Regions from separate parts of the Priestia sp. KCTC 13724 genome, predicted to be linked through region 2. Evidence: riboswitches for the same ligand, from Rfam matches in the RefSeq annotation. Region 2 holds a riboswitch; each other region holds the start of a gene.

Region 1 (7,978 bases), on a different contig from region 2:
GTACTATCAGAACGCTTGAAAGACCTTGAACAACAAGGGATTGTCAAGCGTGAGGTCTTTCCAGAAACGCCTGTACGCATCGAGTATTCCTTGACGGAAAAAGGAAAAGCGCTTGAACCTATTATGATAGAAATTGAAAAATGGTCGCAGCAATGGCTGGAACAAGATAATTTGTCATAACGTAAACAAAGAACCCCCATATAAAAGGGGGTTTTCTTTGTTTCATTTTATTGTGCGACTGCTGCTAACTTTTCACGATACTTCTTCGTAACGTTTACCATTTGAGTTAAAGCATCGATTACCTGCTTTTCATTTCGTGTTTTCAAACCGCAGTCTGGATTAACCCAAAATTGTGCTGGGTTTAACACGCGAAGAGCACGGTCAAGATTATTTGTCATTTCTTCAAAGCTTGGAATACGAGGGCTATGAATGTCGTAAATGCCAAGCCCGATTTCTTTATCGTATGAATACTGCTCGAATGAAGAAATAATATTGCCATGACTTCTGGATGCTTCAATTGAAATGACATCTGCGTCTAGTGCAGAGATTGTGTCAATCATGTCATCAAATTTCGAATAGCACATATGCGTATGAATTTGCGTTGTATCTTCTACACCCGTTGTTGCTAGACGGAACGCTTCAACAGTAGCATTTAAATACGCGGCTTGCTTTTCAGCTCGAATTGGCAATCCTTCTCGCAGCGCAGGTTCATCTACTTGTATCATGTGAACACCGGCTTCTTCAAGCGCTTTAACTTCTTTTCGAATGGCTAATGCAATTTGATTCATGCTTTCATACTTCGAGATGTCTGTACGTGGGAATGACCAGTTTAAGATGGTAATTGGCCCCGTCAGCATTCCTTTTACGACTTTTTCGGTTAAACTTTGTGCATAGACAATTTCTTTAACCGTCATCGGCTCGACTAAATAGACATCTCCGTATACAACAGGTGGTCTTACGCAGCGTGAACCATATGATTGAACCCAACCGTTTTTCGTTGTTAACATTCCGCCTAAGCGCTCACCAAAAAATTCAACCATATCCGTACGTTCAAACTCACCGTGAACCAGCACATCAATACCAATTTCTTCTTGAACCTCAATCCAGCGCTTTGTTTCTTCTTTTATAAACGCTTCATACTGTTCGTTCGTTAACTGACCTTGCTTCCATTTTAAGCGCTTCGAACGAACCTCTGCTGTTTGTGGCAAGCTTCCAATTGTTGTAGTTGGTAAAAGCGGTAAATCAAACTTTTCTTTTTGCAAACGCTGGCGCTCAGCCACAGAAGCACGAGATAAGGCTTGATCATCAATCTGTTCTAGCTCTGCTCTCGTTTTCGTGTGAACGCGGTTTGCAACCTTCGAAAATGCCTCAATCTCTTGCTGATGTGCTTTTACTGCTTCGCTATCCCCTTTTAAAAGGTCCTTTAAAAGTTCTAGCTCAGTCAGCTTTTCTTCAGCAAAACTTAAGCCTGCTCGAATATCAGCTGGTAGCTCTTGTTCAGTTTCTACCGTTACAGGGACATGAAGCAGTGTACTAGATGGCTGAACAATTACCTCTTCTTTACCCACTAATTTTTGCAATTCACTTACAAGTGCAGCTTTTTCAATTAAGTTACTTTTCCACACGTTACGACCATCAATAACGCCTGCAAAAAGCTTTTTCCCTTTTGGAAAACCGTGTGCTTTTATCGCTTCACTATTTTTTCTCTCATCATGTACAAAATCCAACCCAAAAGCATTCACAGGAAGGTTCACAACAGATTGGTAATTATCTAATGCTTCAAAATACGTTTGGATGATAAGATTAGCACCAGGTACTTCCTCTGAAATACGCTGATAAAATGCCTCAACATCCTTCCAGTACCCTTCTGCTTTATTCGTTACAAAAATTGGTTCATCAATTTGAATCCACTCTGCTCCCGCTTCATGTAACTCCTTAATCACTTGAATATAAAGCGGAGTTAATTGAGCAAATAAGCTCGATACTTCTTCTTGTTTAAATCCTTTGCCTAATAAGATAAAGGTTGCTGGCCCAATTAGAAGAGGCTTACCGTTAAGTGCCAATTCGTCCTTTGCTTTTTGCCAATATGCTAATGGTCTGTTTTCATTCAATGCCGGCGTTACGTCAGTAAACTCTGGGACAATGTAGTGATAGTTGGTATTAAACCACTTAGTCATCTCACATGCCTCTGCTTCTTTGTTCCCTCTTGCCATTGCATAATATGTATCAAGAGCGGATAGATTTTGCTTTTTGAAACGAGCTGGAATAATATTAAACATAACCGCCGTATCAAGCATGTGATCGTAATAACTAAAGTCACCTACTGAAACAAAATCAATCCCCTTATCTTTTTGAATACGAAGCTGATTAACATACAACTCATGAAGTTGGTTGTGCAGCTCTGCTTCCGTTGTTTCCTGCTTCCAATAAGCTTCAATTGCTTTTTTCCATTCCCTGTTTCTACCGATTCTTGGATACCCAATTGTTGCTGTATTCACTGTCATTTCAATCTCCTCGTTTCGTCTATTTTTCTGCAATAAAAAACTCTCTGGAAAGAGAGTTAGACGACAGCTTTAAGAAGTATTGAACAACATATACTTTTGTTTCAATACCAAGCTAATCACCTCTCCCTATTACGCGTAGGTTGTGAGTGCAAACAACAGGCAGGTCTCCTGACTTAGAATCATCACCTATTATCACCTTCCCGTTTCATAAACAGTGGTTTACTGATAATAGGCTCCTCCTTACAGTGGCGCGACCGCGTCGGATTTTCACCGATCTTCCCTTTTAAGCTAAAACTAGTGTCTTAGCACCTTTTGCATGAACATATTCACTTTATACACTAATTCCTTTTCAATTAGGAATTGAACATAACGATACATGATTTCGATAAGTAAATCAAGTCTGATTTTTCTAAATTTTAAAAAGAATACGCTTTCATATAACTGTGTTTTTATACAAAATAAAAATAGCAGGCTATAGGTATAGCCTATAGCCTGCTTACTTTAGTTAATGTTCATAAATCATCTTGCGCGTCATTCCACCATCGACAACTACGTTCGTCCCCGTTACAAAATCATTGTTTGGATGCGTCAGGTAAAGGCACGCTTTTGCAATATCTGCTGGAGTGCCAACTCGGTTAGACGGATGCTGAGCATGATCAACATCTCGAAGCTCCTCATATTGCTGAGTTTCAATCCAGCCAGGAGAAATTGCGTTGACGGTAATCTTGTCTGGTCCAAGTGAAATGGCAAGAGCATGCGTTAGCGCCACAATGCCACCTTTTGTAGCAGCGTATGCTTCGGTGTGTGGCTCTGACATAACGGCACGCGTAGAAGCTAAGTTTACAATTGAACCACCTATTTTGTTATTTCGCATCACTTTTGCAGCTTCTCTTGAGCATAAAAATACGCTTCGTAAATTAAGATTTATGATATCATCCCATTCATCTAGCGTTAACTCATACGGAGACTTCCACTTTGTTACTCCAGCATTATTAACCAGAATGGTAATCGTACCATAAGCTGAAACAGTTTCTTTCATGAGGTTGATAACATCCTCTTCTTTTCTTACATCTGTGTGAATAAACATTGCCTGTGCACCTGCTTCACGCAGCGTTTTAGCATACTTCTCCCCTTGTTCTTCATCAATATCTGCGATTATCACTTTGGCACCTTTTTTGGCATAGGCGCTTGCCACACCTTTTCCAATTCCATTTGCGCCACCAGTTACCACAACAACCTCACGCTCAAATGTCAAAGTCATCCCTCCTCTACACTTAGTTTATTCACTTTTTTCGTCTGGTTGAAACAAGTGGTCGGTTACAAATAGCTTGAAGGTTTCGCTCGTTAATTTGCAGCCGGATGCTTTTGGATGGCCTCCACCACCAATGTGACCCACGATTTCAGCTAAATTAATCTTATCTTTCACCGCTCGAAACCCTAGCTTTTTCCTTCCCATATCAACCATTACTGAAAAGTCGATTTCTTCATGCTCTAGGCATAATGCATTTCCCAACTCTGACTGATATGTATCTGCGAACACAATCCCTACCTTGTATTTTTGCTCTGCAATCTCTACTTCTGCTTGCATCATTTGCTTTTGTTTGTCATAGATATATTTTTCAATTCGCTTCTCTTCAGCTTCAAGTAAAATCGCGTGCTTTTCTGTAAATTCAAAGCTTTGACTGGCACCAGTATAAGATGCTTGTAGCGTTTCGTGAACCGTATCTTTAAACTCTTCATGAGAAATTAAGTAGTAAAGGTGATTAAGTCTTTTTGCTTTTTCATTTTTCTCGCGAAACCAATCCCACGTATCGAATAAACGTACAAGCTCTACGTATTCATCCAGCATCTTCGTACGTTCCAACATCTTGTTTTCTAGTAGATATGTATAAAAAAGCGATGTAGCTGCTGTTTTCGTCCCATTCTTATCTTCTGGTATCACATGGACCCAATCGTATTTTTCAGAAAGAGGAAGTGCAGAAATATGATGATCAATAAGCGTAACCTTTTGACCATTTTTCACAAGTTCATCCAGCTTAGCTGCTACTTCATCATTTACGCTAATATCCGTTATGTATAAGTCTTGTCCATCATTATCTTCTTCTATAAAATGCAGCACCGTATCGTTTATGCGTCCGATTCCTACCGTGTCGTAATCAAGGTTCTCATCACCAAATGCTAAGCGAGCTAATAAAGCTGGGCTTACCCCATCTAAATCATTATGTGAAATTAACTTTACTTTTGTCATCAAAAAACTCCTTTAAATCGTTATCAATTACTCATTCACTTTAGTATGCGTGAATCTTTTTCCATTATAGCAAGGAATGAAAAAAATGCGTACACCCTCACCTTTCATAAGGATGTACGCACAAAAATTCACGATGCTTGCTGATTCGCTTTTTCTTTTGATTTCTTCTCATATGAGTCTACAACAACAGAAGCTGCAGCATCTCCGACAATATTAACCGACGTACGGAACATATCAAGAATACGATCGATTGCTGCAATTAAAGCAATTCCTTCAACTGGAAGGTTGACGGCTGCTAGTACCATTGTTAACATAATCATCCCTGCACCTGGCACGCCCGCAGTACCAATTGATGCAATGGTAGTTGTAAACATGATTAGTAAAATTTCACTCATACCGAGATCAATTCCATAAAATTGTGCAATAAATAGCGCAGCAACACCTTGGTAAATCGCACTACCGTCCATATTCATTGTGGCACCTAACGGTAAAACAAAGCTTGCTGTTTCCTTTGAAACGCCAAGGTTTTCCTGAACGTTTTTCATTGAAACAGGTAGCGTTGCACCACTACTTGCTGTACTAAAAGCTACAAGGCCGGCTGGTGCTATTCCTTTTAAAAATATAAGTGGACTCATCCCAGCAAAGCCTTTAACCGCAAGAGAATACACAACGAGAAGCTGCGTTAAACAACCTAATGCTACAGCAATAATCACCTTAGCGAGAGGTGCTAAAACAGCTAAACCATACTCACCAATAATTGGTGCTACCATTCCAAAGATACCAATTGGTGCAATGACCATGATACCACTTGTAATTTTAAACATGACTGTGGAAAAAGATTCAAATAGCTTTTGAATTGGCTTTGCTGGCTCTCCTACAAATAAAATCCCTAAACCAATTGCAATTGCCATAAAGATAATTTGTAGGATATTCCCTTCCATTAACGCTGCAAACGGATTTTCCGGAATCATGTTTAGCAACGTCTCCGTAAGCGTTGGTGCTTCTCCACTCGGCGCAGTGGCTCCTTGCGGTAACGACACGTTAGCTCCTGTACCAGGTGATAAAATCACAGCATATACGATACCAATCGTCACAGCAATCAACGTTGTAAAGAGGTAGAAAACAATCGTTCTCCCTCCCATACTAAAAAGCTGCTTGGTATCTTGTAAACTTGTTACGCCTACAATGAGCGTCGTTAAAATCAAAGGCGCCATAATAAACTTAATGAGCCTTAGAAACAAATCGCCAAGCGGCTGCACGACAGACATCTTGTCTCCAAAGATGAGTCCGAGCGCAACAGCTACGACGAATGCTACTAAAACCTGCGTTAGTAACGATGGGTTTTTCATAGTTGTTCTCTCCTCATAATGATATTCCCGCTGTATCCCATCGCCTTAACTGCTACGCAGCAACTCCCCTTTTTTGCATATTTATACATATTTTGTTCACTGCATACTATACACTTTCCGTTTATCACACTACCATCTTATTCTCCATAAAGACACGTGTCAACCCTCAAGAAACTAAAAAACGAACAAAAAAATGAGAATAGTCATCTTTGTTCGTTTTTTTAAATCAATTGGGAGAAATCCCTTTAAAGAAGATATGTAAAATTTCCAGCGACTTATTTTTATCAAATGTAGCTATCTCATGAGGAGCTAGCTGATCAAAATGATTGCTTCTAAGAGACGAACAATAGCTGTTCCAATCTTTTTGGTTTGTCTGAACACGTTCGTTCCATTGCGCTACGGTCACTCGCTTTCCGCGGGGAGGAACCTGAGCTTCCTCGCTGCGCTGCGTGATCTCACGTTTTCCCTCTCTTTCCCGCAGGAGTCGAGTGTCCTACGCTCCATTCCACCCTGTTTCCAACATTGTTTTCACAATCAACAAAAAACCTGAACGATTAAAAGTGAGAAACTCTCAATCGTTCAGGTTTATCATTGGCTGAATTACTTATGTCCCAGTCTTTTTCTTCATCCTGCTTTCATAGGTATATTGCGGTCTTGTTGGTAAATGTCATAAACTAAAAAGCTAAATGCGTAGTAAAATGCAATGATTGCAATCGAATCTGACATGATATACATAGCGCCCAAACCAACTCCAACAACTAATGTCTGAAGGCTTAAACGATCTTTTTGAAACGCTAACTGTGACATGAAATAACCTAAACCGATTAAAACGGCTAATACCCAGCTATTTTGAATTTGTAGAACATCATGAATATAGATATAAAGACTTGGAAAATATACCAGCGTTTCTACTACGCTTGAAGTTCCACTGTATGTAAGCCACCACTTGCGTTCTCGTTTCGTTTTTGGAACCGTTGCCTCAATTGAAGTAGGCATCTCCTGTTCCATAAATACCGTTTCTCCATGATCTTTCATCCATTGAAGCATAATTGACAATACAATAAACCCTAAAAAGATAAGCAATAATAAGTACTCAACCCAGGCTGGAAACATGTTCTTTTGCTGTATGGTATCCAAGTATACCGTTTGAAGACCCCACTTCTCTACTGGTAGCGCATAGTACAGCATAATGACTACGTAAAGAAGTAAAATAAGAACATAAAAAAACGATTGTTCTTTATAATATCGAACTTTTTTCTCTTCAGATATTATTCGTCTGACCATAATACTTTCAAAATAAGGACGAACAACACTGATGATCACGACTAAACAAGTAAATGCAATCATAAACCGCTTTAATCACCTTTTCACTTTTCATTATGTAATCAACTTTCCGTATGGTTTCTTATACAAAAAAGCTGCTGTTCTTATCAATGGTTTCCTTTTCCTATAGTATCAAATATATGAAGTTATTTACAATGAAAATATTATGTGGAAATTAAGTTGGCCACTCGCTCAACGTTTTTCTACCCGTCATAAACACGTCAAATGTTGAAAGGTCCTCGCTAACAAGCTTACTTTTAATGCTATCTAACTCAGTAGTTACGGCCTGCTCTAGCTTATGAGTTAATTCACTTCGACTTGTTTCTGTATTTACTTCTATACGTTTACCCACTTTAATAAATAGCTCTGGACGCTGATCATGACGAAAACTATAGTAATATGCAATTGGAATAGCTTGTACACCCTTTTCTTTTAGCATGATAAAAGATGGGCCGTCCGAAAATTGCAGAGGTCGCTTCTCTAAATGTTCTTCCTTTCCCTGTGGAAAAATCCACACCCCTTTTTTTCTCTTAACAATTCCCTTGCATACAGGA
Region 2 (7,978 bases):
CGCAACCCAGACTTCAAACAGTTCCCACGTTTCCCATAATGCTCAAAACAGCTTGATGACATTCATCAAGCTGTTTTTTCTATGGAAAGGAGAATAGAAGCATGAATTTGTTACCTAATTGGTTAAGTCAACGAGCGAAAGTAACACCTAACCGAGTTGCGGTGGACTTAGCAGCGGAATCGATTACATTTTTACAGCTGCATAAACGAGTGGTGAAGCGAGCTTTTCAATTAGCGAGCTATGGGATAAAAAAAGGTCACACAGTTGCTATATATATGAAGAACCGAATAGAATATATTGAATTAATTCATGCTTTAGCTTATATAGGAGCAAAAGCACTATTACTCAATACGCGTTTAAAGCAGCAAGAGATTCAGTATCAATGTAGCGATGCAAAAGCGAACTTTCTTGTTGTGGATGAGAGTTATGAAGAAACCATACTGCTTTCAGGAACAGAACTAATTCAGCTACAAGACCTTATCTATCGACACGAAAAAGAAATTGTGCTTCAATCTCAGTATGATTTAAATGATACGTATACAATTATGTATACGTCAGGTACTACAGGTAACCCAAAAGGAGTTATGCAGTCTTATGGAAATCACTGGTGGAGTGCTACTGGGTCATCGCTAAACCTTGGACTTCAGACAAATGACTGCTGGCTCGTTGCTGTGCCTTTGTTTCATGTTAGCGGTTTTTCTATTTTAATGAGAAATGTTATTTATGGGATGAGAATTGTATTACACTCAAAGTTTGAAGCTATACAAGCAAACGCTGCTATTGAAACAAAAGGTGTGACCATTATGTCGGTCGTAACTTCGATGCTGACCCAAATGTTAAAGGAACTAGGTGGCAGAAAATATCCTGAATCATTTCGCTGCATGTTAGCAGGAGGAGGTCCCGTGCCAAGAGTTCTCTTGGACGACTGTATAGAGAAAGGAATCCCTGTCTACCAGACGTATGGCATGACAGAGACTTCTTCTCAGTTTGTAACGTTAGCTCCAGAAGATAGTATTCAAAAACTTGGATCTGCAGGAAAGCCCCTGATGCCTTGCCAGCTTAAGATTGTAAATGCTAACGGTGAGGAAGTAATGAATGGTATAGAAGGTGAAATTGCTGTGAAAGGCCCTAACGTAACGTCTGGGTACCTTAATAAACCAGAAGAAACAGATAAAGCAATAAAAAATGGTTGGTTTTATACAGGAGATATCGGCAAACTTGATGAAGATGGATTTTTATACGTATTAGATAGAAGATCAGATTTAATTATTTCAGGTGGAGAAAATATCTATCCAGCAGAAATTGAGAGCACTCTATTAAAGCACCCACTTATTGCAGAAGCCGGGGTTACAGGGCTGCCTCATAAACAGTGGGGACAAGTTCCAGCAGCTTTTTTAGTAGTTACATCGCCAATAAAAAAAGAAGAGTTACAGGCATATTGTCAGTCGATGTTAGCCAATTATAAAGTACCAAAGTATTATTTTATTGTTGATGATCTACCAAGAACCGCTTCCAATAAAATTATTAGACGAAAATTACCTCAGCGTATAGAACAAGGGCGTCAACTATGATTGAAATTCATAAAGCAACCATTCATGCTATTGAATTGAACCTATTATCACCGTTTTCAACTAGTTATGGAACTGTGACAAATCGAGAACTGCTTCTTTTAGAAGTAGAAGATATAAGCGGTGAAGCAGGCTGGGGAGAAGTGGTAGCATTTTCAACTCCTTGGTACACAGAAGAAACCATCCAAACGTGCTTTCATATGCTCAATGATTTTTTACTTCCGGCTTTAATTGGAAAGCGATTAACGACGCCTTTAGACCTACAGGAAATATTTAATCCGATTAAGCGAAACCATATGAGTAAAGCAGCAATAGATTGTGCAGTGTGGGATTTGTTTGCTAAGAAGAACAACAAGTCTCTATCTCAAGCTCTTGGTGGCACAAAAGAAGCTGTAGAAGCTGGTGTAGTAGTTGGACTCGATGATATTCATAAGATGGTTCATAAAATAGATGAACACTTGAAAGCTGGATATAAACGTTTTAAAGTAAAGATTAAGCCTGGAGCTGATTATGACCTTATTAAGCAAATTAGAAATCATTATCCAAAACTGCCGCTGATGGTAGATGCAAACTCTGCTTACTCCTTAAATGATTTGAATTTGCTTCAAAAGCTAGATGAATTTGACCTTATGATGATTGAACAGCCATTAGATTCTAGTGATATTATCGATCACCGTCATTTACAACAGCAGCTACGCACGCCCGTTTGCTTAGATGAAAGCATTGTGTCTTATGATGATGCTAGAAAAGCAATTGAGTTAGGGAGCTGTCAAGTTATTAATGTAAAAGTTGGACGGGTAGGCGGCTTAACAGAAGCAAAACGAATTCATGACTTGTGCCAGAAAAGTAATGTTCGACTATGGGTAGGGGGAATGCTGGAATCGGGTATATCAAGAGCTCATAATATTGCATTAGCTTCATTAGAGAATTTCACGATACCTGGAGACATTTCAGCTTCTTCACGCTATTGGAACAAAGATGTCATTCTTCCAGAAGTAGAAGTGGATGATGGGTTAATTCATGTGCCAGAAGAACCAGGCATTGGCTATCGGGTGGATAGGATATTTTTAAATAAAGTTTCCACATATCAAAAAACATATGCATAATGTAGAGACTGAGACATAAGTAGTTCAGTCTCTACTATACCTGAACGATTGAGAGTTCATAACTTTTAATCGTTCAGGTTTTTTGTTGATTGTGAAAACAATGTTGGAAACAGGGTGGAATGGAGCGTAGGACACTCGACTCCTGCGGGAAAGAGAGGGAAAACTGAGATCCCGCAGCGCAGCGAGGAAGCTCAGGTTCCTCCCCGCGGAAAGCGAGTGGCCGTAGCGCAATGGAACGAACGTGTTCAGACAAACCAAAGAGATTGGAACGGCTATTGTTCGTCTCTTAGAAGCAATCATTTTGTTATGTCCCAAACTCTTTTATTGTGAGTTCGTTTTTTAAAAAAATTTTCTTTTTATTTATATAGCAGCTGTCTAGTCATGTGAAAAAAAGTTTGATTAAATTTCATAAATCAAATAGTACAACCAATCCGAGAAAACATGTTATGATGGAATAGTTTGATGAAAAATAAGACTGTTTGTAGTGGCTAGTTGCTAATACCTAACAAAACTTTTAAAAATTTCTTTTTTTACATATGTTTAGGAAACCTTACTTAACAAAGGCGTAAATCAGTATGTTAAGTAAGGTGGGGTAAATGTGCGGGAATTTATTTTGAAAAAGATATTGTAGTTCTGTAAGTTGTCCCTTATAATGTGTTTATAACACAACATCTTGTTTTTTATTAAAACTTCATATACTATATTTTGTGTTTTTCAGTAGAAAAGGTGTCTGAAAAAAGACTTAAAAGGGAATTTGGTGTAAATCCAAAACTGTCCCCGCAACTGTGAATGCTGATGAAATAAGGAATAGCCACTGTGAGTAACGATCATGGGAAGGCCTTAGAGTAAAGCGAAGCATAAGTCAGGAGACCTGCCTTTTTTATGACGTTTTATCTTCTTCGGGAGGTGAGAGGATAGAGCGAGGATTGAGAAAAGACATTTTGTCTTCTTTTATCTTCGTTCTATTCGCTCACTGCGTCAGGTGAGTGATTTTTTTATGCTGGAGAAAAAGGAGGAACTTATTTTTATGATTAATACAACAGATTTAAATAAACTTGAAAAAGTAAATTATGATATGAAACTACTTGGTGAAAAATTTCCACAACTTGATTTTTCATGGTATGAGGAAAAGGTAGTAGAAACAGTTGCTGCGAAAGAGAATATGACGGACGAAAAAATAGCAAATGTTTTTATTTTAGCAGCACTTGAGCGAATTTCAATGGATGAGCCAGATTGGACATATGTAGCAGCTCATATCTATTTACAAGAGCTATATCGCAAAGCTGCCGCCAATAGAAAATACAATCAAGCTGAAAGGTACGGCTCATTTTATAAGCTTATTACAGAGCTTACAGATATGGGGATTTATAGTACACAGCTTTTGGATACATACTCTGTGGAAGAGATTAATGAGCTAGGCTTAGCCATTGATTATACAAAAGATAGCCTATTTACGTATATTGGCCTGTTAACATTAGCTGATCGCTATTTAGCAACATCACATGATAAGCGTGTATACGAGCTACCGCAGGAACGCTTTTTAATTATTGCTATGACACTCATGGCAAATGAAAAGAAAGAAGAGCGTTTAGCGCTGGTAAAAGAGTCATATTGGGCACTTTCAAACCTTTACATGACAGTGGCAACGCCGACATTAGCGAACGCAGGAAAAAGCTATGGACAGCTATCAAGCTGCTTTATTGATACGGTTGATGATAGTTTACGAGGTATCTATGATAGCAATACGGACTTAGCTACGCTAAGTAAAAACGGTGGTGGAATTGGCGTATATCTAGGTCATATCCGTAGCCGAGGTAGCGATATAAAAGGGTTTAAGGGCGTATCATCAGGAACAATTCCTTGGATGAAACAGCTTAATAACACAGCAGTTAGTGTTGATCAACTGGGTCAACGTCAAGGGGCAATTGCTGTATATCTAGACGTATGGCATAAGGATATTTTTTCTTTCTTAGATGCACGTTTAAACAATGGAGACGAGCGTCAGCGTACGCATGACTTATTTACTGGCGTTTGCTTGCCGGATTTATTCATGGAAGCTGTTGAAAAACGTGAAGACTGGTACTTGTTTGATCCTCATGAAGTTCGTACGGTAATGGGTTACTCGCTAGAAGATTTCTATGATGAAGAGGAAGGCAGCGGCTCCTTTAGAAATCGTTATCGTGAATGTATTGAAAATGAATCCCTATCAAGAGAAAAAGTGCCTGCGATTGAAATTTTTAAACGAATTATGATTTCACAATTAGAAACAGGAACACCATATATGTTCTACCGTGATACAGTGAACCGTGCTAACCAAAACCGTCATGAGGGCATGATTTATTGCAGTAACTTATGTACAGAAATTACGCAAAATCAAAGCATGACAACAGTGGTTGAAGAAATCACAGAAGATGGAAAAATCGTCATTACAAAGCAACCAGGTGACTTTGTCGTTTGCAATCTATCGTCTATCAACTTAGCACGTGCAGTAACGGAAGATGTACTTGAACGCCTTGTGCCCATTCAAGTTCGTATGCTAGATAACGTAATTGAACTGAATAACCTTCCAGTTCTACAGGCAAAACTAACAAACCAACGCTATCGTGCTATCGGTCTAGGTACGTTTGGTTGGAACCATTTATTAGCTCTACAAAAGATCGCTTGGGAAACAGAAGAAGCTGTTCAGTATTGCGATGAGTTATATGAAAAAATTGCTTACCTAACGATTCAATCAAGCATGGAGCTTGCAGAAGAAAAAGGAGCATACCCTCTATTTGAGGGGTCCGATTGGGAAACAGGAGCTTATTTTGCAGCACGCGGTTACGAAAGTAATCAGTGGAATGAGCTACAGGCGCTTGTGAAAGAAAAGGGAATTCGAAACGGATATTTAATGGCCGTTGCGCCGAATTCATCTACTTCCATCATTGCTGGGTCTACGGCTAGTATTGATCCGATTTTCCGTAAGTTCTATTCAGAAGAGAAGAAAAACTATAAAATTCCAGTTACTGCTCCAGATTTGTCACCGGAAACGAATTGGTATTATAAGTCTGTTTATTTAATCGACCAACATTGGAGCATTAAGCAAAATGCAAAGCGTCAGCGTCATATTGACCAATCTATCTCGTTTAACATTTATGTTCAAAATGATATTCGTGCAAAAGATTTACTAGATTTACACATGACTGCATGGAAAGAAAAGCTAAAAACAACGTATTATGTTCGCTCTACGTCTAGCGAAGTAATTGATGAGTGTGAAAGCTGCCATAGCTAAGAAAGGAGTCGATTTTGTTGACGAACAGTCTAAAGAAACGTGAGATTATGAATGAAAATGCCCCGAACCGCTCAACGGGAATTATTAATGGTGAAACCTCAAATATTTTAAACTGGGATGATGTACGATTTTCTTGGGCGTTTCCAAAGTATAAGCGCATGCTAGCTAATTTCTGGACACCGTTTGAAATTAATATGGGACAGGACATCAAACAGTTTCCACAGCTTACAGCGGATGAACAGGAGAGCTTTTTAAAGATTATTGGTTTGTTGGCTTTATTGGACAGCATCCAGTCAGATTATGCGAGCAAAGTTGCTGATTATGTTACGGATTCTTCAATCAATGCGCTGATGATTATTTTAGCTCAGCAGGAAGTTGTTCATAATCACTCTTATTCATATGTATTATCAAGCTTAGTGCCAAAAGCTAAGCAAGATGAAGTATTTGAATATTGGCGTACGGATGAAAAGCTTCGTGCACGCAATGACTTTGTGACAAATGGTTATAAAGCATTCGCTGAAGAGGCAACAGTTGAAAACTTTTTAAAGTCCATTGTATATGATGTTATTTTAGAAGGTCTGTTCTTCTATAGTGGGTTTGCGTTTTTCTACAACTTAGCACGCAATCAAAAAATGGTTGCCACATCCACGATGATTAACTATATTAATCGTGATGAGCAGCTTCATGTGGGGTTATTTGAAAAAATCTTTAAAGAAGTGCTAAATGAAAATCCAGAACAGCGTACGGCTGAGCTTGAAGAGTTTGTTACTTCAACATTCCGACAAGCTGCCCAGCTTGAAATTGAATGGGCTGAGTCAGTCATTGGTGAGAAGTTTGATGGAATTACGATGAAAGATATTCGTCAATACATCGAATATATGGCAAATAAACGCTGTAATCAAATGGGATTTGGGCGCGTAGCGTTTCCTGATGCACCAATTGAAAATCCGCTGCGTTGGATTGTTGCGTATCAAGAGGTTGACCTTGGTAAGACAGACTTCTTTGAGCAAAAGTCAAGACAATATACAAAAGCATCAGATGTAAATGGATTTGATGATTTGTAAAATAAAGAAGCTGACTAAATGGCTACAACAGTTTTAGTCAGCTACCTGTGTTGAAATAAGGCCTAGTTCAATAGCACGAGTAGTGATAAGCAGGTCAATTTCAGGTGGAATGGTTTCTAATGTTCCACATTCATACTGCCATAAATGAGCAAATGATTGCACATAAATGGGGAACGTTTGTTTATTGGCTTTAACAGCTTCTGCTTTGAAAAAATGAACAAGTTGATTGGTATTCATATATTACCTTCACTTTCGTTGATATGAAAAAGGACAACCCGCGTGGTTGTCCTTTTTTATTAATTAGGAATAGAACAAAGTTTGTTTTAGGATAACCGATTTAAAGATCTTCAGGTTTAAATGTTTTACAATCTGTTTCGCGGCTATTAGAAGCCTTTTTACCAGCATGGCTGACTACGTAAATTTCGTCTGCTCCACAACGGTTGCCTTGCTTCCAATAATGACAGTTATTCACTTCACAAAGAACGTTTTGTGACATATATTCCCCTCCTTTATACGCGTGATATATGTAGTATGGTCAATTTTCATTATTGTTATAATCGAGAGATTAGAAAATTAATTGAGAATTTTTATCAATTAATAATTGACAAAGAGAATCATTCTCAATTATTCTATGTATATAGCAAACAAGATTAAATCATCGTTAAGATTTTAAATAAACTTAATTTTATCGTATAGGAGGAGAAATACATGTCATCAGTTATGGTTGTTGGAGGAGATCGTTTAAAGCATATTACAGATCGGTTAGCGGGTGAGGGGTTTAACGAAGTTATTCATCTTGATGGAAGAAAAAGTAATATGGTGAAGCGAGAAATTCCGGATCATATTGGTTTTGTACTTGTGATTACAGATTTTATTAACCACAACATGGCAAAGGTCATTAAAGAAAAAGCGAAAAAGCAGCAAAAGCCAATTTATTTTGTTAAGCATTCATGGAGCGCAATTCGCAAA
Region 3 (7,978 bases), on a different contig from region 2:
AAAAGTAGACATCGCTTCCGCTTCAGAGATGTCTTCATCATCACCTTGTCCACCTGAGACAATAGCAATAGTTGAAGGATTATCTTCTAAATAACGCAGCGCAGTAATCATGCGCTCTCGTAAACTTAAAGATAGCTCTTTTCCATTTACCTTAGCTCCAAGAATCATAATGTAGTCTGCGTTTTTTGGAGGAGGTGAACTAGCTGCAGAATAAATATGATATGACGCAAACAACACGTATCCAATTAGTAAAGAAGTAAGTACGTAGATAAATTTTCTTTTCATAAGCTACTCCCATCGTGTATTCCTATTTAGTATAATGCAGTAATTGGTATAAAAAGTAGTATTTATTTAATATTTAAGCGGTAAATAGGAAAAAATGTCATGAATTTAGCAAAAGGGATAGCTTCATATGTTTTGGAACGTTATAATCATAATGCACATCTTCTGCAACATTTCAAAGAAGGAGAGAACGAACATGAAGAAAAAAGCCGATTGGCGTTATCGAATCGCACATAAAGAAGCTTTAATCGGTATCGGCCTGGCTCTTTTCCACTTTGCATGGTGGTTTGGTTTTGCGTACGGACTTGGTTCAAAGCCCGTATCAGAGTATACATACATATTGGGGTTTCCGGCCTGGTTTTTTTATAGCTGCATACTTGGAATCCCGCTCATTATTTTACTGGTCTGGATTATTGTTCGCTTTTTCTTTTCAGATCTTCCTTTAGAAGATGAAGAAAGAGGTGAGAGCGAATGAACTGGGCTGTTGTTGTTCCTCTTGTTGTGTTTGTTCTATTAATTTTTGCGATTGGCTTTATTACCGCTAAAAAAACAAGCACGGCAAGTTCATTTATTAATGATTATTTTCTAGGAAGCAGAGAGCTTGGAGGGTTTGTTCTTGCCATGACGATGGTCGCGACGTACGGAAGTGCGAGCAGCTTTATTGGTGGTCCTGGTACAGCATATCAAACCGGACTTGCTTGGGTACTATTGTCCGTGATTCAAGTTGTAACAGGTTACTTTGTTCTCACAACTCTTGGCAAAAAATTCGCCATTGTTTCGCGAAAGATGAATGCCGTTACGCTTGTTGATTTTTTGAAAAAGCGATATGAAAGCAATATTGTTGTGATTGTTTCTGCTGTAAGCATTGTCCTTTTTCTATTTGCTTCTTTAGCTGCTCAGTGGGTTGGAGGAGCTAGATTAATTGAAGGTTTTGTAGGCATTTCATACAAAAGTGCGCTTGTCATCTTTGCAGTCACCGTACTTGTTTATGTATCAATTGGTGGGTTTCGTGCTGTCGTACTAACCGATGCCCTGCAGGGAATTGTAATGCTTGTAGGGACGATTATTTTACTAATTGCTACTATTTATGCTGGCGGCGGTGTCGAAGCAATCATGAAAGACTTAGTGAATGAAAATCCAAATCTTGTGAGCCCGTACGGAGCAGATCGTTCATTAACACCGCTTTATGTGTCATCATTTTGGATTTTAGTTGGAGTAGGAGTTGTGGGGCTGCCACAGGTGGCCGTTCGAGCGATGTCTTATAAAAACTCGAAAGCGATGCATCAAGCCATGCTTATCGGTACGGTAGTAGTTGGTGTGATTATGTTAGGGATGCATCTTATTGGTGTGTTTGCTCGTGCTGTAATTCCAGGAATTGAAGTGGGAGACACTGTGATGCCGACGTTAACCCTTGAAGTATTACCACCTTGGTTAGCAGGAGTTGTACTTGCTGCGCCGATGGCAGCCATTATGTCGACGGTAGACTCTATTTTATTAATCATTAGCTCTGCTATTGTAAAAGACTTGTATTTAAACTACGTTAATCCGAAAGCAAAAGAGCAGCAGGTGAAAAGATGGAGCTTCTTAACAACAATGATTATTGGAATTTTAGTATTTTTGTTTGCTATTAACCCACCTGATTTACTCATTTGGTTTAACTTATTTTCATTTGGTGGACTTGAAGCAGTATTTATTTGGCCAATTGTGTTAGGATTATATTGGACAAAAGGAAATAAATATGGAGCAATTTCGGGAATGGTGACGGGGCTTTTAGTGTATATTTTAATTCACACATACGCTCCTAACCCATTTGGCATGCATACGGTTGTGCTTCCCGTTGTTCTGTCTTTATTGGTTTTTGTAACTGCAAGTATAATGACACAATCAAAAACAAAGAACCTACAAGAACAGCTTCGTAAAAAATATTTATAAACGATTATGTTTTAAAAGTGCCTTATGCGTTTAAGGATAATAGGGAAATCGGTGGAAATCCGATGCAGCCCCCGCTACTGTAAGTGTGGATGAACCTGCAACAAACCGCTAGCAATGAGCTAGGAAGGTGCAGAAGTAAAGTGAAGCACAAGCCAGGAGACCTGCTTTTAAACATTAACTCTTATTTTTCGGCGGGGAAAATAGGTGACGTGCACATCAAAAGAATGAAGATGTTGTCATGAAGCCTTGGTTTTTAGCCAAGGCTTTTTGCTATGAAAGGCGTGATACAGATGAAAAAAGCAATTCCTCTTATGATTCAAGGAACGCACTCGGACGCTGGAAAAAGTTTACTTACAACTGCTTTTTGCCGAATTTTTGCAGAAGATGGTTTCAAAACAGCGCCGTTTAAATCACAAAATATGGCACTTAACTCTTATATTACAAAGGATGGAAAAGAGATTGGACGTGCTCAAGGAATTCAAGCTGAAGCTGCTGGAGTGGAAGCAACGACCAATATGAATCCGGTTTTAATCAAACCGACAAGAGAGTATGAGGCGCAGGTCGTCGTTCATGGTGTTCCTTTGCAAAATATGTATGCGTACGAGTATAGGAAAGATTTCTTTGAAACCGGACGTGAGATTATCACCAAAGCGTATGAAGAGCTTGCTTCTGAGTACGAGCATATTGTCATTGAAGGAGCAGGGAGTCCTGCTGAAATTAACTTAAACGACCGTGAACTTGTGAATATGCGAGTAGCTGATATTGCACAGTCTCCCGTTATTTTAGTAGGAGATATCGATAAGGGAGGCGTTTTTGCTAGCTTAGTAGGAACAATTCAGCTGCTTCCAAAAGAGCATAAGTCAAAGGTGGTAGGTGTGATTATTAATAAATTTCGAGGTGACTTGTCGCTGTTGCAACCAGGGCTTGATTGGTTTGAAGAGTATACGGGACTTCCTGTTCTAGGCGTCGTTCCTTATCTGGATGATGTGGAGATTGATGCAGAAGATTCACTTGCTTTAACTACGTACCCTACTCTTCCAAATCCAGCTAAAGAACTTGATGTTGCCGTTATTTCTTATCCTCGCATGTCGAACTTTACAGATCTAGATCCTATTCGTTTTGAAGATGATTGCCACGTAAGGCTTGTGACAAAACCTTCTCAGCTTGGAACGCCTGATTTAATCATTTTACCTGGGAGCAAGAATACGTTAGAAGACGCAAAGTACTTGTATGAAACGGGCTTAGCAGAAGCTATTTTGACAAAGAAGAATAAGGTGGATATTGCTGGAATCTGCGGTGGGTATCAAATTTTAGGTGAAGTGATAAGTGACCCAAATGAAGTGGAATCAACCCAAAAATCTGTTAAAGGGCTAGGTCTTTTACCTATTGAAACTGTAATGAAAACAAATAAGCGAACAGAACGGGTAACGGGAAGGGCTATTTTACACGATGAGTCCTATCAAATTGAAGGTTACGAAATTCATATGGGCGAAACAACGTCTACCAAGCCAACTGTACATTTTGCTGAGCTAAATGGTATAAAAGAAGGAGCAGTTTTTGGTCGCGTCATTGGTACATACATACATGATGTTTTTCATAATGATGGCTTTCGACGTGCATATTTAAACGACATTCGACAGCAAAAAGGATTAGTGCCGATTAAGAAAACGTTTAATAGTAGGACGCGAAAGGAAGAGTCTTTTCAAAAGCTGGCTGCACATGTACGAAAAGCAATTGATATGAAACAAATTTATGAAATCATGAGTGAATATAAAAAGTAATTCACTATCAAACGGTTGGGGCGTGCTATCTGTAAAAGGTTCTTTACAAAAAGGTTAAAATCCCGGCCCTCGGTTTCCAATAGAGGGAGTTGATGCAAGATGAAAAAAATCGTAAACAAAATTGTCTTATTTTATGTCTTTAGTATAATCCTTGTTTTAACTACAGTTATTACTGGTGTTTTTGTAGGTACCGTGTCTTTAACCGTTACAGACGTTATTAAAATTATTGTTCAAAACATGTCTGGATTATCTTTATATCATGGCCCCAGTAACATGGAGCTCATTATTTGGGAAATTCGATTTCCACGCGTAGTCGTTGCCTTTTTAGTTGGAGCAGCTCTTGCCATTGCGGGGGCAGCTTTTCAAGGCTTGCTTCGAAACTCATTAGCGGACCCGTATACCATCGGGGTGTCTTCTGGAGCCACTCTTGGCACGGTGCTTGCTATCTTTTTTAACTGGCAGCTATTTGGGATGCATATCTATACGCTACCGATTATTGGGATTGTATCTGGCTTTTTAACGCTTTTACTCGTATTTGGTATTACAAAGTTAGCGAGCGGGACATTAGCTAACGAAACTATTATTTTAGCAGGTATTATTTTGTCATCGTTCATGAGCGCTATGATTTCTCTTATGGTTGCATTATCATCAGAGCAAGGAGTGCGTGAAATTTTGTATTGGCTGATGGGAAGTGTGTCAATGAGAGGCTGGGGACATGTTCAGCTTTTACTCCCGTTTTTCATCATCGGTACGGTCGGCTTACTTGCGAATACCCGCGAGCTAAATGGCTTTGCGTTTGGCGATCAGTCTGCACAGTTTATGGGAATTAACGTAAAAAGCAGAAAGCGTATCATTTTGGTATCGGCAGCTATTTTGACAGGTGCATCCGTATCTGTCTCTGGAGCAATCGGCTTTGTTGGACTTGTCATTCCTCACTTAGTAAGGTTGGTGGTAGGTGCAAACCACAAGCATGTGCTTCCTCTTTCTATTCTGATTGGAGGCAGCTATCTTGTGTTGGCAGACCTTGTAGCACGAACCATTCTAAACCCACAGGAGCTTCCAATTGGTGTGGTAACTGCGATCATCGGCTCACCTATTTTTACGCTGTTGCTTATTAAAGAAAGGATTAGGAAAAGAGGGATTGAATGATTGAGGTTTGTAACGTAACTGGTGGGTATAAAAAGCATAAGCCTACTGTAAAAAGCGTAGCTTTCACCGTGGAAAAAGGCTCATTTTGCACGCTTCTTGGACCAAACGGGAGCGGAAAGACCACGCTCATTCGCTTGATGATGGGCGTGCTACCGCTAACAGCAGGAGAAATTAAGTTAGAACAAAAGTCAATTTCCTCCTATTCAGCTACGCAGTTAGCGCAAAAAATAGCGGTTATGACGCAGGAAAACCAAATCGGTCTAGAGTTTACCGTTCGTGAAATTGTGGCGCTTGGTCGCTATCCTTTCCAAACGAAACGGTTTTTAAATAATGAATCACCTTATGATAAAGAAGTGATTGAAAGAGTGATGAAAAGAACGGATGTGTGGCGATATCGTCATCACTCATTCAATGCTTTAAGCGGTGGGGAAAAACAGCGTGTTCTTTTAGCTAAATCTTTAGCGCAAGAACCTGAATATTTGTTGTTAGATGAACCGACAAATCATCTAGACGTAAAGCACGCAATGGAACTGCTGCATTTATTAAAAGAGTTGCAGCGAGAAGAAAACTTAACCATTGTGGCGATTTTACATGATTTAAACATTGCAGCACTATTTGCTGATGACGCCATCTTGTTAAAAGATGGAGAGGTTTATGCAAGAGGTATTGAAGAGATTTTTAGTGACCAGCAAACTCTTCAGCACGTCTATGGAGTTGATTTACACGTACTTTATCATCCTGGAGTCCATAAAAGACAGCTTGCATATGTCCCCCCGAAAGAAGAGAAGGTACTACAAGCTTTTTCCAACTTATATACGCTCATAGAAAATGAACGTTGTCTGTCAGTAAGCTTTGAACATTCCCTGCGCACCCTTTCTACGGGAGATAGCGGAAAGGGTATCCATTGGTGTAAGCAAATCGTTCAGTACACAGACGAAGAGAAAAGCAGCGATTTACTTTCGTGGTCTGGGATCGATCATCGCTTTACACGAATTTCATTTTACGAAGATGGAGTATATACGTGGCTATTCTTGTTTACAAAAAGTAAGGAACAGGTGAACGTCGTAGTTGTTACGGATATGCCTCTTAAAGATGAATCACTTTTAGAAACAGCAATGGAAGTAAGTGCTCAGCTTGGAGGGTTGGGAATCAATCGAGGGAATTTTGCAGCTTGTGCTGTTAGAAATACGGATACAAAAGCAGTAGATGCTAAAAAAATTAAAGCTATTATAAAACGAGAAGTTGATAAATATCAGCTTGTTACGCAATGAAAAATGCTCACCGTGTAAACAGCGAGCCTTTTTAGTCAAAGCGATGAACATCAATTTCTGTTTCAGGTAAATTTGTATACTTTATGAGCTTGACTTCAAGAATGCCGTTTCTGCACGTAGCTTTACTTCCTTTTCGGCTGACCGTACAAGGAAGTTGACACTCTTCTGTGAAATCTTCACCATCATACGTACCCGTAATCGTACAAGAGTAAGGTGTATAGGCAACCTTGACTTCTTCAATTTTATTAGAGGTTGGAAAAGAAAGTTGGACGATACATTCATCGTGCGTTTGAAAGACGTTTGATATTAATGAACTTCGCTGTTGCTCAGAAGAAAGCGGCTGATGGTACATTTGGTGTGCTTGCTTAAAGAAGTCGTTTTCTTTCATATATTGTGGAAAAGACTGATCCATTGCGTTGGATAACACTTGCTGTACATATTGATCGATATCTTTCATATTCATCTTTCCAAATCCATTTTCTTTAAAAGGTGATTTTCCAAACGGAAACATAGCGAACCTCCTTTAGCGACAAATGCCGTTTATGTAGCTTATGAATGCAATAAAAATAGGTGCATATCACAAATGAAATCGCCTTTTCCATATTTGGAAAAAGCGATTGAGAGAGAGGATTAATTATACATATGTTACAAATGCCTAATAGGTGCTTATACTTCTTTTCATAATAATGAGCATCCAAAGTGCATCATAGAAAATAGATGTGCTATGATAATAAGTATTAAACCGATGGGCGTAGTAGAGATTTAGTGAAAAAGGAGCGGTTGATAGTGCACAATTCATTTATCACGGATTCAAACAAAGAATCGTACCAAAAGCTTGCAGCTCTCATTCCAGCTTTTAAAGAGCGTGCTCAAGAAATTGATGAAAAAAGTAGCTTTCCCTTCCAAAACATTGAAGACTTAAAAAATGTTGGTTACACAACATGGTCATTAAGTGAAGCGAATGGAGGGGAAAACTTATCTCTGTATGACTTTCTATTGTATCAGGAGTTAATTGCTCAAGGTGATTCGTCCACAGCGTTAAGCATTGGCTGGCATATGGGCATTACGATGGATCTTCGTGATAAGCAGCCGTGGAAGCCAGAAACGCTTGAATTTTTATTTGGAAAAATTCAAAAAGGAGCGCTTGTTAACAGTGCGGCAACGGAACCGAAAACAGGGAGCCCTACGAGAGGAGGCCTTCCTGAAACCAAAGCAGAGCGTACAAAAGATGGCTGGGTGTTAAATGGCCGAAAAACGTTTACAACGATGTCACCTGTACTGGATTATTTTTTAGTTAAAGCTTTTGTGCCAGAAGCAAATCAGGTAGCACAGTTTATTATCCCAAGAGATACCCCCGGACTTTCGATTGAAGAAACATGGGATATGATTGCAATGAGAGGAACTGGAAGTCATGACTTAGTGCTGAAAGACGTTTGGATTCCCAAAGAATATTTAGCTGAATATATTGGTGGTAGTAAAAAGCCTGGCGCAAACGGATGGTTATTGCATATTCCAGCATGCTACATTGGCATTGCTATCGCAGCGAGAGACTACGCAGTAGAG

The links. Region 2 has a riboswitch for cobalamin ahead of AC1UFB_RS08605 (ribonucleoside-diphosphate reductase subunit alpha). Riboswitches for the same ligand answer to the same signal wherever they lie in the genome.
Region 1: linked by a shared signal. The riboswitch ahead of metE (5-methyltetrahydropteroyltriglutamate--homocysteine S-methyltransferase) and the one ahead of AC1UFB_RS08605 (ribonucleoside-diphosphate reductase subunit alpha) in region 2 are both predicted to bind cobalamin.
Region 3: linked by a shared signal. The riboswitch ahead of AC1UFB_RS05495 (cobyric acid synthase) and the one ahead of AC1UFB_RS08605 (ribonucleoside-diphosphate reductase subunit alpha) in region 2 are both predicted to bind cobalamin.

Annotation. Positions count from the first base shown of each region.
Region 1 is NZ_JBXDLD010000034.1:30,429-38,406, reverse strand. It holds gene AC1UFB_RS05475 (winged helix-turn-helix transcriptional regulator) at 1-180, shown strand, start outside; gene metE (5-methyltetrahydropteroyltriglutamate--homocysteine S-methyltransferase) at 228-2,504, opposite strand; cobalamin riboswitch at 2,646-2,832, opposite strand; gene AC1UFB_RS05465 (glucose 1-dehydrogenase) at 3,010-3,759, opposite strand; gene AC1UFB_RS05460 (DHH family phosphoesterase) at 3,784-4,752, opposite strand; gene AC1UFB_RS05455 (dicarboxylate/amino acid:cation symporter) at 4,881-6,101, opposite strand; gene AC1UFB_RS05450 (hypothetical protein) at 6,328-6,507, opposite strand; gene AC1UFB_RS05445 (hypothetical protein) at 6,726-7,448, opposite strand; gene AC1UFB_RS05440 (lysophospholipid acyltransferase family protein) at 7,600-7,941, opposite strand.
Region 2 is NZ_JBXDLD010000057.1:16,451-24,428, forward strand. It holds gene menB (1,4-dihydroxy-2-naphthoyl-CoA synthase) at 1-39, shown strand, start outside; gene AC1UFB_RS08590 (o-succinylbenzoate--CoA ligase) at 102-1,571, shown strand; gene menC (o-succinylbenzoate synthase) at 1,568-2,674, shown strand; gene AC1UFB_RS08600 (hypothetical protein) at 2,789-3,004, shown strand; cobalamin riboswitch at 3,382-3,567, shown strand; gene AC1UFB_RS08605 (ribonucleoside-diphosphate reductase subunit alpha) at 3,750-5,945, shown strand; gene AC1UFB_RS08610 (ribonucleotide-diphosphate reductase subunit beta) at 5,963-7,009, shown strand; gene AC1UFB_RS08615 (hypothetical protein) at 7,043-7,246, opposite strand; gene AC1UFB_RS08620 (DUF1540 domain-containing protein) at 7,347-7,505, opposite strand; gene AC1UFB_RS08625 (DUF2325 domain-containing protein) at 7,718-7,978, shown strand, end outside.
Region 3 is NZ_JBXDLD010000034.1:39,009-46,986, forward strand. It holds gene AC1UFB_RS05480 (YdcF family protein) at 1-285, opposite strand, end outside; gene AC1UFB_RS05485 (YhdT family protein) at 479-757, shown strand; gene panF (sodium/pantothenate symporter) at 754-2,214, shown strand; cobalamin riboswitch at 2,213-2,397, shown strand; gene AC1UFB_RS05495 (cobyric acid synthase) at 2,505-3,995, shown strand; gene AC1UFB_RS05500 (FecCD family ABC transporter permease) at 4,095-5,144, shown strand; gene AC1UFB_RS05505 (ABC transporter ATP-binding protein) at 5,141-6,415, shown strand; gene AC1UFB_RS05510 (Hsp20/alpha crystallin family protein) at 6,447-6,926, opposite strand; gene AC1UFB_RS05515 (acyl-CoA dehydrogenase family protein) at 7,202-7,978, shown strand, end outside.